3 regions of the Mumia sp. zg.B21 genome follow, and region 1 is predicted to be linked to each of the others. Evidence: riboswitches for the same ligand, from Rfam matches in the RefSeq annotation. Region 1 holds a riboswitch; each other region holds the start of a gene.
What was found. A riboswitch is a leader RNA that binds a small molecule or an ion and turns the genes downstream of it on or off. The one in region 1 is predicted to bind cyclic di-AMP.
Positions count from the first base shown of each region.

Region 2: another riboswitch for cyclic di-AMP. It lies ahead of KV100_RS19895 (transglycosylase family protein); the one in region 1 lies ahead of KV100_RS00140 (C40 family peptidase).
Region 3: another riboswitch for cyclic di-AMP. It lies ahead of KV100_RS20260 (NlpC/P60 family protein); the one in region 1 lies ahead of KV100_RS00140 (C40 family peptidase).

Region 1 is NZ_JAHWCJ010000001.1:26,220-30,493, forward strand. It holds gene nadC (carboxylating nicotinate-nucleotide diphosphorylase) at 1-59, shown strand, start outside; gene KV100_RS00135 (cysteine desulfurase family protein) at 61-1,215, shown strand; cyclic di-AMP (ydaO/yuaA leader) riboswitch at 1,555-1,710, shown strand; gene KV100_RS00140 (C40 family peptidase) at 1,695-2,285, shown strand; gene KV100_RS00145 (DUF3048 domain-containing protein) at 2,354-3,391, shown strand; gene KV100_RS00150 (MerR family transcriptional regulator) at 3,546-4,274, opposite strand, start outside.
Region 2 is NZ_JAHWCJ010000001.1:767,953-772,226, forward strand. It holds gene KV100_RS03705 (hypothetical protein) at 1-717, opposite strand, end outside; gene KV100_RS03710 (TerC family protein) at 928-1,941, shown strand; cyclic di-AMP (ydaO/yuaA leader) riboswitch at 2,089-2,252, shown strand; gene KV100_RS19895 (transglycosylase family protein) at 2,253-2,714, shown strand; gene KV100_RS03720 (APC family permease) at 2,746-4,173, opposite strand.
Region 3 is NZ_JAHWCJ010000004.1:435,109-439,382, reverse strand. It holds gene KV100_RS17375 (long-chain fatty acid--CoA ligase) at 1-870, shown strand, start outside; gene KV100_RS20260 (NlpC/P60 family protein) at 1,034-2,059, opposite strand; cyclic di-AMP (ydaO/yuaA leader) riboswitch at 2,068-2,209, opposite strand; gene KV100_RS17365 (hypothetical protein) at 2,348-2,611, opposite strand; gene KV100_RS17360 (DEDD exonuclease domain-containing protein) at 2,713-4,274, shown strand, end outside.

The DNA of each region.
Region 1 (4,274 bases):
CCCTCACGCACAGCGTCGCCGCGCTCGACCTGGGGCTCGACGTCGAGGTGGCGGTCTAGGGTGCGCTACCTCGACACGGCCGCGACCACGCCGGTTCGCCGCGAGGTGCTGGAGGCGATGTGGCCCTTCCTCACCGGCGAGTTCGGCAACCCGTCGAGCCGCCACGGTCTCGGAGACGTCGCGTCCCGGGCGCTGGAGCGCGCACGCGCGGACGTCGCCGCCGCGCTCGGTGCCCGGCCGGCGGAGATCGTGCTCACCTCCGGTGGGACGGAGGCCGACAACCTCGCGGTGAAGGGACTGGCACTGGCGAACCCGCGTGGGCGCCACCTCGTGACCACCCGGATCGAGCACCCTGCCGTGCTGGAGGCGTGCGACCACCTGGTCAGACTGCACGGGTTCCGGAGAGACCTGCTCGACGTCGACGGTGACGGCGTCGTCGACCTGACGCAGGCGGAACGACTGATCGGCGCCGAGACCACGCTGGTGTCGGTCATGCTCGCGAACAACGAGGTCGGGACGGTCCAGCCGGTCGCCGAGGTCGCCGCCCTGGCACGCGCACGGGGGGCGCTCGTGCACACCGATGCCGTCCAGGCCGTCGGGTCCGTCGTCGTGGATCCCGCGCAGCTCGGCGTCGACGCCCTCTCGCTCAGCGGCCACAAGGTGGGTGCGCCGAAGGGGAGCGGGGCCCTGTGGGTCCGCCGAGGCGTGCCCTTGGAGCCGCTGATCCACGGGGGCGGCCAGGAGCGTGGACTCCGGTCGGGCACCGAGAACGTCGCCGCCGCCGTCGGTCTCGCCGCGGCGATCACGTCGGCGGTGGGGTCCACGCCCGGGGGACCGCGTCCGCGAGGTCCGGTCGACGCCCTGGCCGCGGCCCGCGACGCGTTCGTGCGCGACGTGCTCTCCAATGTCGCGGGCGCCTTCCTCACCGGCCATCCGCGCCGTCGGCTTCCCGGTCACGCGTCGTTCTGCTTCCCGGGCACGTCGGGGGAGGCGGTGCTCCTGGGGCTGGAGCAGGATCACGGCATCGCGTGCTCCAGCGGCTCGGCGTGCGCCGCGGGCTCCGACGAGCCCTCGGAGGTCCTCTTGGCGCTCGGGATCGATCCCGAGGTGGCGCGTACGGCGGTGCGGTTCACGGCCGCGTCGCCGGCGGACTTCGAGGGTGCCGCCGGGGCCGTCGTCACCGCGGTGCGAGCCGTCCGGTCGCTCGCCGGCTGACCGTCGCCGGCGCGCCCGCGGGTGCGGTGGACCCTTGCATCCGCGCAGAGCCTTGTTATGGTCCTGGGACAAGACCGGTCAAAATATGACAAGGGTCACATAGCCCCTCTTCGATCACTGCGACGGCAGGGCAGGTGACCTGGACGAGCGTCCAAACCTCGTCCGTGGTGACGTCTGGTGTTTTGAGCGGGTCCATCGACGTGTCTATGGTGGCCCGCGGCCTGACAACAGGCCCCACAACCCCCCATAACGGGCATGACCGGGACGCGACCGGGTCCTGCCGGACAACTGAACATCGTGTGTGGGAAACGCCCAATCCTGCCCGCCTGCACACGCCCCCATCATCGACCGTCACCGACGGGCAGGAGCGGAGGAACCAACTCTGCACGAAGTCCTTCGGGTCATGCGTGCTCGGGGTGAAGCCCTAAGACAGGGCGGGGCCATCCTTCGGCCCTAATCCGACAGCTCACTTCGCAGGCGTGGAAGGGACCACGCTCATCATGCTCGCGACCCCCCGGACGCAGCGCCTCATGGCTCTGCCGATCGCTCTCTCCGCTGCCTTCGCGATGGTCGTCACGACCGCCAACGAGGCCAGCGCAGCCCCCGCCTCCACGTCCACGAGCACGGCCGCCGCGAAGACCGCGACCGCCCAGAAGCTCGCCGCCGCGAAGGCCACCAAGAAGGCCAAGCGCGTCGTCGCCAAGAAGCGTCGCGCCGGTCGCATCGTCAAGGCCTCCCGCGTCGCCGCGCGCCAGAAGGGTGACCCGTACCGCTACGGCGCGTCCGGCCCCCGCGCGTTCGACTGCTCCGGCCTCACCTCCTACTCGTTCCGCAAGGCAGGCATGAAGCTGCCGCGGACCGCGAACTCGCAGTACCGGCACGTCCGCAAGATCAAGAAGCGCAACATCCGCAAGGGCGACCTCGTCTTCTTCGGTGGGTCCCGCAAGTACCACGTGGGCATCTACTGGGGGAAGGGTCGCATCCTCCACGCGCCGTACTCCGGCAGCCGCGTGAAGGTCGAGCGGATCTGGACCCGCGGCTGGTCCGCAGGCACCATGCGTCTGCGCTGACAGCGACACCACCACGAAGAGCAGGGCCGGTGCCTCCTGAGGTACCGGCCCTGCTCCACCATGGGAGCATGCACGTGAGCCAGAAGCCCCGTACCGCGTTGCGCGCCACCCTCGTCGCGACCGCACTCGTCCTCGCGGCGGCGTGCTCGGGTGGTGACGAGCCGAAGACCCCGGAGAAGCCGACGCCGACCAGCGCCGACGCCGCGCGCAAGGCGGCGACCCTGAACCGCGCCAACCCGTTCACCGGCGAGGCGGCGGCCAAGGGTCTGCCCGATCACCCCGCCTTCCTGGTGAAGGTCGAGAACACCGCCGCCGGAGCCCCGCAGTACGGGTTGTCGCAGGCTGATCTCGTCGTCGAGGAGCTGGTCGAGGGTGGTCTGACGAGGCTGGCGGCGTTCTTCTACTCGCAGACGCCGACCAAGGTCGGGCACGTCCGCTCGACCCGGACCACCGACATCGCCCTCGTCAAGCCGACCGGTGGGCAGCTGATCGCCTCGGGCGGCGCGAAGGTGACCATCCGCAAGATCAAGGCCGCTGGTGTGAAGCTCTACAGCGAGGACACCGGCAACCTCACGCTCGCCATCGACCGGGGCAAGAAGGCCCCGTACGACCGGCTGCTGAACCTTGCCGCCTACGCCGACCAGCACCGGTCCGCGAAGGCCGCCGTGCCGCGGCCGTACCTGCCGTTCGGCGCGAGCCCGACGCCGGGCTCGACGAAGGCGACGTCGTTCGACGTCCGCTTCTCCCGCAGCTCCGCGACGCGGTGGCAGCTCGGTTCCGGCGGCGCGTACCGCCGGGTCAACGGCCACGCCCAGAAGGGCAAGGACTTCAAGCCGGACACCGTCCTCGTGCTCTTCACCCGACAGGTCGACGCGGGCTACCGCGACCCGGCCGGGTATCCCGTCCCCGAGACGGTGCTCAAGGGGGGCGGCCGGGCTGTCGTCCTCAACGGCGGCACGATGCTGAACGCCCGCTGGAGCAAGAAGAGCGCTGCGGCGCCGATCCAGCTGACTGCCGGGGGCAAGCCGGTCACGCTCGAGCGGGGCAAGGTCTTCGTCGAGCTCGTGCCGGCTGGCGCCGGTGGCGTGACGGTCCGGTCCCGCTGACGCGAGGAAGGTCACAGCAGGCGGCCTCGGTTCGGCGCGCGCGCTCCCCTACGATCGGCACCAGGGTTTCGGCCCCACCCGGCGGGTCCCTCCCTCCAGCGTCGGGTGGGGCCGTTCTCCGCCTCCGGGGGAGCCGTCTGTGGAGACGCCGGCGTCAGGCCTCGGGAGCGGGTCGCTGGTCGCCGAGCGCCGCGAGCTCCTCGCCCAGGGCGTCGTCGATCGCGTGCGCCAGCTCGTCGCGGAACACCGCGACGACCGCCTGCGCGGCGACCGGCAGCAGGTTGGCGATGGAGGTCACGACCTCCTGCCACTGGTCGTCGGGCATGCCGGCGCCGACGAACGGCTGCCAGATGTCGCGACGCACGCGGCCCACGAGGTCGTCGGCGACCGTGCGCAACGGCCCCGACAGCGCCGGGAGCAGCTCGAGCACCGTCTCCGGGGCCAGGCCGAGCGAGATGGCGGCGGCTCCGGCCCGCACCACCTCGGGACGGTTCACCTCGAGAGTGTCGTCGTCGACGATGGTGGCCAGGCCGCGGTCCACGAGCTTCTGGGCGAGGTCGGTGTCGCGGTCGATGCCTGCCATCGCCGAGAGCCGGTCGCGTGACATGAGCTCGCTCTCGGGCTCGCGGGCCAGCGGCGAGTCGAGCACCGTGATCAGGTCGAGTGCGTAGTCGGCCGTCGTGGAGGTCTTGTCCTGCAGCGCCTTCTCGACGGCCTGCAGCGTGTAACCGCGGTCGAGGAGGCTGCGGACGAGCTGGAGCTGCTTGACGTGGGAGCGCGTGTAGTAGCCGGTGCGTCCCTCCAGCCGCGGCGGTGCGAGCAGTCCACGACTGGCGTACGCGCGGACGTTGCGCACGGTCATCCCGACGCGTGCCGCGAGCTC
Region 2 (4,274 bases), 740 kb from region 1:
CTTTCCGACCCCGCCGTACTCACCGACGACGAGAGACGCTGGGCTGCCGTCCTCCGGGCTGCCGTGCTGGATCGACAAGAAGGAGTAGCGCAGCCGGCTGCCGTCGTCGCGGCTCCACGCCGACAGCTTCGCGAACACCGGCAGGACCAGCTCGTAACCCAGCCGCCTCGAGGGCCCGCCGCGAGCGCCGTCGGGCAGGCGGAGCAGGTCGTCGATCCGCACGACGTAGATGCCCGCGCGGGTCGCGGCCACGTACAGGTACGGGCCGTACCAGGCGATGCCGCCGGCATGGGTCGGGACGGGCCGCGCACGGACGCCCCAGGGGGTTCGTCGCGCCCTGACCAGGAGCACGTGCTGGTAGCGCAGCGTCGCGAGGTCGACGAAGGTCAGCCGGGCGCCGTTGCGTCGTGCGTGGTGGTGGGCGTACCAGCTGACGGCGACGACGTCGCGCCCTCCGGTGCCGCCGGGTGCGTCCCCGGCGGTCGCGTCCGCGGAGGTGGTGACGCCTTGGGGGTACCAGTCCTCGGTGTCGGCATCCGGGCGCTCCCAGGTGAACCCGTACGCCGCGGCCTGTCCCGGCACCTCGACCTCGCGAGCCTGGAGAGGGGCGGTGTCGAGCACCTCGGGGATGGTCGACCTCGTGCCTCGGCGCAGCAGAGCCCGCCTCGCGCCGGGGCTCGTCAGCGTGCCCACCAGGCCTACGTGTCTCACTGCCACGGCGCGAGCCTAGCGAGGTCTGCGACACGAGCACCCGGGGCGCCCTCTGGCACAATGGCGCAGGGAGGGGAGTATTCCTTTCGTCGACCCGTCGTCATCACGGCCAGCGCGCTGGCCCGGCGGGTCGAGCCGTGTCAGGTGCTCCTCGCGCCGGCCCGGCGGAAGAGACCTCCGGCCAGACAACCCATCCGACCGGAGGAACCGAACCGTATGAACGTCACACCCCTCGAGTGGTGGATCACGATCGGCGTCACCGTCGCCGTGCTCCTGTTCGACGTCGTCGTGATCGCGCGCAGGCCCCACGAGCCGTCGATGAAGGAAGCCGGGGTCGCGCTCACCATCTATGTCGGACTCGCGGTCGCGTTCGGCATCTGGGTGACGGGCTTCCACGGCGGTCAGTACGGCCTGGAGTTCTTCACCGGATGGCTCACCGAGTACAGCCTCTCGGTGGACAACCTGTTCATCTTCATCATCATCATGGCGAGCTTCAAGGTGCCCCGGGTCTATCAGCAAGAGGCGCTGATGATCGGCATCATCCTCGCCCTGATCTTCCGCGGGATCTTCATCGGTCTCGGTGCCGCGGCGATCAACAACTTCAGCTGGGTCTTCTACATCTTCGGCCTCTTCCTCGTCTACACGGCGTACGGACTGGTCAAGAGCTATCGCAACCACGACGACGAGGAGGCCGGCGACAACGCCGTCGTGCGGTTCGCCGAGCGGCACTTCAGCGTCGCCGACGAGTTCCACGGCATGAAGATGACCGTGCACATCGACGGCAAGCGGTTCCTGACGCCGATGTTCCTCGTGATCCTGGCCCTGGGCACCACCGACCTGCTGTTCGCGCTGGACTCGATCCCGGCGATCTACGGCATCACCAAGGAGCCGTACCTCGTCCTGACGGCGAACATCTTCGCGCTCATGGGCCTGCGCCAGCTCTACTTCCTGCTGGGCGGGCTGCTCCAGCGTCTGGTGTACCTGTCGCTCGGCCTGTCCGTGATCCTCGCCTTCATCGGCGTCAAGCTCGTCCTCCACGCGTTGCACACCAACGAGCTCCCGTTCATCAACAACGGCGAGCACCTCGACGTGCCGGAGATCCCGACGCTGATGAGCCTCGCGGTGATCATCGTGGTCCTGGCCCTGACCGCGGCCGCCAGCCTGTGGAAGACCCGCCACCAGCCGCAGCCCAAGCGGCCCGACGATCGCGAGGACGTCCCGCCGCGCTGATCGTCGTCCGCCCGGGGTCCGCGAGTCCGCTCTAGGTGGCTTGCGGACTGCCTGGGCTTGTTGTCCAGATTATGTGGGTTAGTCTGACTGAGGTCTTGCTCGACGCCGAATCCTGTCCGCGGGCGAGACCTACCCCGGAGGGTCGGTCAACGGGGGCCGGCGAACCACGAACATGACGGACAGGAGTGGGGAACCCAATTCCGGAGCCACGGCTCCTTGGGGTGAAGCCCGGTCGCGGACTCGTCCGTGACCGGCAGGGCACCTTCGGCCCGAACCCGACAGCTAACCCCGCAGGCGTTGTGAAGGAACACATGAACAACGCCCTTCGCGTCGCCAAGCGCGGCGTCGCCACCACGCTCGCCCTCATGGGTCTGGTCGCCGGTCTGCTGGTCTTCACCAGTACGCCCGCCAGCGCGGCCAAGGACCGGACCTGGGAGCGCCTCGCCAAGTGCGAGGCGGGAGGTCGGTGGCACATCAACACCGGAAACGGCTACCACGGTGGTCTGCAGTTCAACCCAGGAACCTGGCGGTCGTACGGCGGCAAGAAGTATGCGTCGACCGCCTACAAGGCCAAGCGCCGCGAGCAGATCGCGGTCGCGGAGAAGGTCCTCAGGCGGCAAGGGTGGGGCGCATGGCCGGCCTGCACCCGCAAGCTCGGCCTGACCAGCAAGCACAAGCGTGAGAAGTGGCAGGGCTTCGCCAAGAGCGACCGTGTCGCCAAGAAGGGCGCCATCGGACACTTCCCGCGCTGGTGGCGCAAGAAGTTCTGGTGAGCGACCCACCTCACCTCGGACCCCGTCGGGCTCAGTCGAGCTCGGCGGGGTCCTTCACGTAGGTGCGCTCGGCGTAGAACGCGCGGTTGATGATCCAGGTGATGATCCACAGCACCACTCCGAGGCCGAGCAGCAGTCCCGCAACTTCGTACTGCTCGGTGTCGCGACCCGACAGGGGCGTCACGAGATAGAGCGAGACGACGGCGGCGACCACCGGGATGACGGTCGGCGCGACGAAGTGGCGGGTGTCGACGCGGTCGCGGCGCAGCACCAGCACCGCGACGTTGACGATCGTGAAGACCGCGAGCAGGAGGAGTGCGGTGGTGCCGCCGAGGGTGGCGACGGCGTCCTCGCTCGCGTTGAACACGTAGGTGATGAGCCCCAGGGCGAGGAGGGTCGTGAAGAGGATCGCGACCCATGGCGTCTGCCGCCGGCGACCGACGTGGGCCAGCGCCGGTGGCAGCACGTGCTGCCTGGCCATGCCGTAGAGGAGCCGGCTGGCCATGAGCATGTTGATGAGCGCCGTGTTGGCGACGGCGAACATCGTGATGAACGGATAGATCTCGTCGATCGGGAGGTTGGGTGCGCCGAGCTCGACGACGGTGAGCAGTGGCGTCTCCGTCGCGGCGAGCCGGCCGATCGGGACGAGCGCAACGGCGGTGATCGAGACGAGAACGTAGATGAGTCCCGTGATCGACAACCCGGTCAGCATGATCCGCGGGAAGGTCGAGACGGGGTCTTTCGTCTCCTCCGCCATGTTGACCGAGTCCTCGAAGCCCACCATCGCGAAGAACGCCAGCGACGTCGCCGTGGTGACAGCGAGGAAGACGTTCTTGTCCTCGGGCGTGTCGAACGCGACGACGCGGGAGAAGTCGGCGTTTCCCTCGACGACCGCCCAGATGCCGACGAGGAGGACCAGCAGGAGCCCGGAGAGCTCGACCACGGTGAGGACGACGTTGGTGATGATCCCGTGGGCGACCCCACGGAGGTTGACCAGTGCGAGCGCGACCATGAACAGCAGGGCCACGATCAGGATGCCGGTGCTGTCCAGGTCGAGCCCGAAGCCCTGGTCGAGGCTGCGCGCGAAGACACGCGACGCGGTCGAGGCCGACGTGATCCCGGACGAGAGCACCGCGAACGCCACGAGGAACGTGAGGAAGTGGATCCCGAACGCCTTGTGGGTGTAGAGCGCCGCACCGGCGGCCTGGGGATACTTCGTCACGAGCTCGAGGTACGAGAACGCGGTCAGGGTCGCGATGGCGAAGGCGATGAGGAAGGGCAGCCACGCCGCGCCGCCGACCTCGGCCGCCACCTGCCCGGTGAGCGCATAGACGCCGGTGCCGAGGATGTCACCGACGATGAACAGCAGGAGGAGCCTGGGGGTGAGGAAGCGCCTGAGCTCCGTCGGCCGGCCCTCCTCTTGATCGGACGACGTGGACCCGGGCCCGGTGTCGCTCATGACACTCCTCCTCGTACGCCGGCAACGCGTGGGTTTACTGTCGTGCGCCGTGGCGTCGGCCGCAACCCCCCACGCACAGAGAGTGGTTCGAACGCGTGTTC
Region 3 (4,274 bases), on a different contig from region 1:
CGGGCGCGCGAGAGCGGCAAGCGCATCGGCCCGGTCCTCAAGGCGAAGCACACGCTGTTCGACCGGCTGGTCTACACCAAGCTTCGTGACGCCATGGGCGGGCACGTCGAGCATGCGATCTCCGGCGGCGCTCCGCTGGGCGAGCGGCTCGCGCACTTCTTCTCGGGCATCGGCATCCCGGTGATCGAGGGGTACGGCCTCACCGAGACCACGGCCGCGCTCGCGGCGAACCTCGCCGGCGACTCCAAGATCGGCACCGTCGGGCGCCCTCTGCCGGGCACCGAGGTCCGGGTCGCCGATGACGGCGAGCTGCTGTTCCGCGGCGGACAGGTGTTCCGGGGTTACTGGAACGCGCCGGAGGCGACGGCGGCCGCGTTCGACGAGGACGGCTGGTTCCACACCGGTGACATCGGTGAGATCGACTCCGACGGCTTCATCTCCATCACGGGCCGCAAGAAGGAGATCATCGTCACCGCCGGCGGCAAGAACGTCGTGCCCGCGGTCCTCGAGGACCGCATCCGGGCGCACGTCCTGGTGAGCCAGGCGGTGGTCGTGGGCGAAGGCAAGCCCTTCGTCGGCGCACTCATCACGCTCGACCAGGAGTCGATCGGCTCGTGGCTCGAGAACCACGGCAAGCCGGCTGATACGCCGATCGAGCAGCTCGCTGACGATCCCGACGTGCTGGCGGCCGTGCAGACCGCGGTGGACGAGGCCAACTCCCACGTGTCCCGAGCGGAGGCGATCCGCAAGTTCCGGGTCCTCGCCAAGGACTGGACCGAGGAGGGCGGCCAGATCACACCGACCCTCAAGCTCAAGCGCAACGTCGTGATGCGTGAGCACCGCGACGACGTCGAGGCCCTGTACGGCTAGGCCCCCACCCTCACGCAGACAGCAGCAGCCCTCGGCGCACACGCGCTGGGGGCTGCTGTCGTCCGTGAGGGTTCGGAGCTGCTGCCCAGGGGTGGCCGCACGTCGTACGCAGAAGAGCCACGACCCGAGACGGGTCGTGGCTCTTCGTACGGAGCGGAGGCGGTCAGCCGACGCGACGCACTCCGCTGACCGGCATGACGTCCACCGAGACGATCTCGACGCTGCGCCCGGGACGCGGGGCGTGGATCAGCTTGCCGTTGCCGATGTAGATGCCGACGTGGCTGACCGGGCTGTAGTAGAAGACCAGGTCGCCCGGGCTCATCGACGACCGCGACACCGAGGAGCCCATCCCGGACTGCGCGGAGGACGAATGCGGGAGCGACACGCCGGCCGCGCCGAACGCCTTCATCGTCAGGCCCGAGCAGTCCCAGCTGCCGGGGCCCGCAGAACCGTAGGAGTAGGGCTCGCCCAGCTGCGCCATCGCGAAGTCGATCGCCTTCTTGGCCCGCCCGGACGCGTTCACCTTCGGGGCGCTGGTCGACGGACGGTCTTCGCTGCGGCTCGGACCACCGTGGTCGTTGTCGTAGACCTCTTCGCGCTCAGCAGGAGTCAGGCTCGCGACGAGAGCCTCGGCCTTGGTGACGCGATCGTCGAGCTTGGCCTTCTGCTTGGTCATCTCCTTCTGCGACTCCGAGATGATCTCGAGCTTGGAGGAGAGCTGCTCACGGCGGACCTTGAGCTCTCCGGCCTCGCGCTCGAAGGCGGCCAGCCGGTCGGCCTGGGTGCTGTTGTAGGACTGGAGCGCCGTCAGGCCCTCCAGGAACTCGTCGACATCGTCGCTCGCGAGCAGCTGGGTGGTCGGGCCCATCGGGGAGCTCGACAACCGCTCGGTGACGGTCTTGGCGAGGGCGTTGCGGACGTCCTCGACCTCAGCCTGCTGCGCCTTGACGTCGGTCCGGAGCTTCTTGATCTGCTTCTTGGCTCCGTCGACCTCGGTCCGGAGCTCGAGGAAGCGCTCGTTGGCCTGCTCGGCCTCGTGGCTGAGCTCGGCGACCTTGCGCTGGGCCTCGGACAGGCTCGGCGTCTGGGGGTCTGCTGCGCTGGGGGACGCGGTGAGCGTGGCAGCGAGGACCAACCCGGACCCGGCGGCGACTGCTGCCCTCATCGACAGCTTTCGGCCGTTCCGCACTCGGCGGCTCCTTCACGTTCTCGACGCCTACCGGGTGAGCTGACGGGTTCGGGCCAAGAACGTGCCCTACCGTCCGAGCGGACGGATTCACCCCAGGAACGTGGGTCCCCGGCTCCAGCGTCGATCGGGGGATCTCGGCCGAACTAGGCGGCGTGCCTGCGCCCTCCGGGGTAGAGAACTCCTCAGACACGCGAGCCTCACCCTATGCGCCAACGGGGTGGGGAATCAACGTGAAGCAGTGGGAAAGTCAGATCTCTCTCGCGGGCGGCGGTGGTTGGGTGAGAAGGCTCACACGTCGTCGATGGTCTCGCTGTCGGTCTGGGTCACGAGGCGGAGCGGAGACACGAGGCCGGCGGCGCTCAGCGCCTGGAGCGCGGCACCCTCGTCGGCGTCGATGCTGACGCCCTCGTCGGGGGCACCGAGCAGCGCGGTCACCACGCAGTCGCCGCATGCCTGGGGCCGGGCGAGGCAGCGACCGCAGTCGATGGTCAGAAGCTCGCCGTGACCCGTCGCCGGGCCCGGCTGCTGATGGAGCACGCGGGATTCGTCCATGCCCTGGACGCTACGCAGCCGCTCTGACACAAACCCGTCGTGCGACACGCCGTACGCCCCGACGGCCGGACATGTCAGCGGACGCACCTACCGTCGTTCCCATGACCCTCGCCCCCGAGACCGCTCCCCCGCCGACCGTCCCGGTTCCCGCGGTCGAGGGCACCGCGGTCGAGGGCACCGCGGTCCAAGGGACTCTCGACGAGCTGGGTCGAGACCTGTCGGGCATCACGTTCTGCGTCGTCGACCTCGAGACGACGGGCGGCTCGGCGGCCGCCGGCTCCATGATCACCGAGATCGGTGCGGTCAAGGTCCGCGGCGGAGAGGTCCTGGGTGAGTTCCAGACCCTCGTCGACCCCGAGGGTCCGATCCCGACGTTCATCACGGTCCTCACCGGCATCACCGACGCGATGGTCGTGGCCGCCCCGAGGATCGGCGAGGCGCTGCCGTCGTTCCTGGAGTTCGCCCGGGGCACCGTGCTCGTCGCGCACAACGCTCCCTTCGACGTCGGCTTCCTCAAGCACTTCACCCAGCACCTCGGGCTGGCCTGGCCCGGCTTCGAGTCGCTCGACACCGCCCGCATCGCCCGTCGCGTCCTGCTGCGCGACGAGGTCCCCAACTGCAAGCTGAGCACGCTCGCGCGCCACTTCCACGCCGCCACCACCCCCAACCACCGCGCCCTCGCCGACGCCCGCGCGACGGTCGACGTCCTCCACGCGCTCCTCGAGCGCCTGGGCACCATGGGGGTGTCGACGATGGAGGAGCTCGCCACCTTCAGCTCCCGCGTCAGTCCCGCCCAGCGCAAGAAGAGCCGGCTCGCCGACCACCTCCCCCACCTCCCCGGCGTCTACCTCTTCCGCGACCGTCACGAGAACGTCCTGTACGTCGGGACCTCCAAGGACCTCCGTGCGCGGGTCCGCTCCTACTTCACCTCCAGCGAGACCCGCACGCGGATGGGCGAGATGGTGGCGCTGGCGACCCGCGTCGAGGGCATCACGTGTGCGACGGCCCTGGAGGCGCAGGTGCGCGAGCTGCGGTTGATCGCACACCACAAGCCGCCCTACAACCGCAGGTCCCGACACCCCGAGCGTGCGACCTGGATCAAGCTCACCCGAGAGCCGTGGCCCCGCCTCTCGTTCGTCCGCAAGACCGACGACGACGCCGACTACCTCGGTCCCTTCACGCGCCGCTCGTCCGCCGAGCGTGTCGCGGCGACGCTCTACGAGGCGTTCCGCATCCGCCAGTGCTCCGGACGGCTCCCGCGCCGTCCGTCACGCAGCGCGTGCGCCCTCGCCGAGATGGGCAGCTGCCTCGCACCCTGCGACGGCACCGCCACCCCCGAGACGTACGCGGCCGAGGTCGACCGCGTCCGGACGGCTCTCACGCTCGACCCCACCGTGGTGGTCGATGCCTCGACCGACCGCATGCGCACGCTCTCGGGGCAGGGACGCTTCGAGGACGCCGCCCATGAGCGAGACCGGCTCGTCGCGCTCGTCCGTGCCACCCACCGCAGCCAGCGGCTCGCCGCGCTGCTCTCGTGCGCCGAGGTGGTCGCAGCACGCCCCCTCGACCCGCAGTGGCGGGAGTGGGAGGTCCACGTCGTACGCCACGGACGTCTGGTCGCCTCCGGGGTGATGCCAGCCTCGACGCCGTCCGGTCCGTGGGT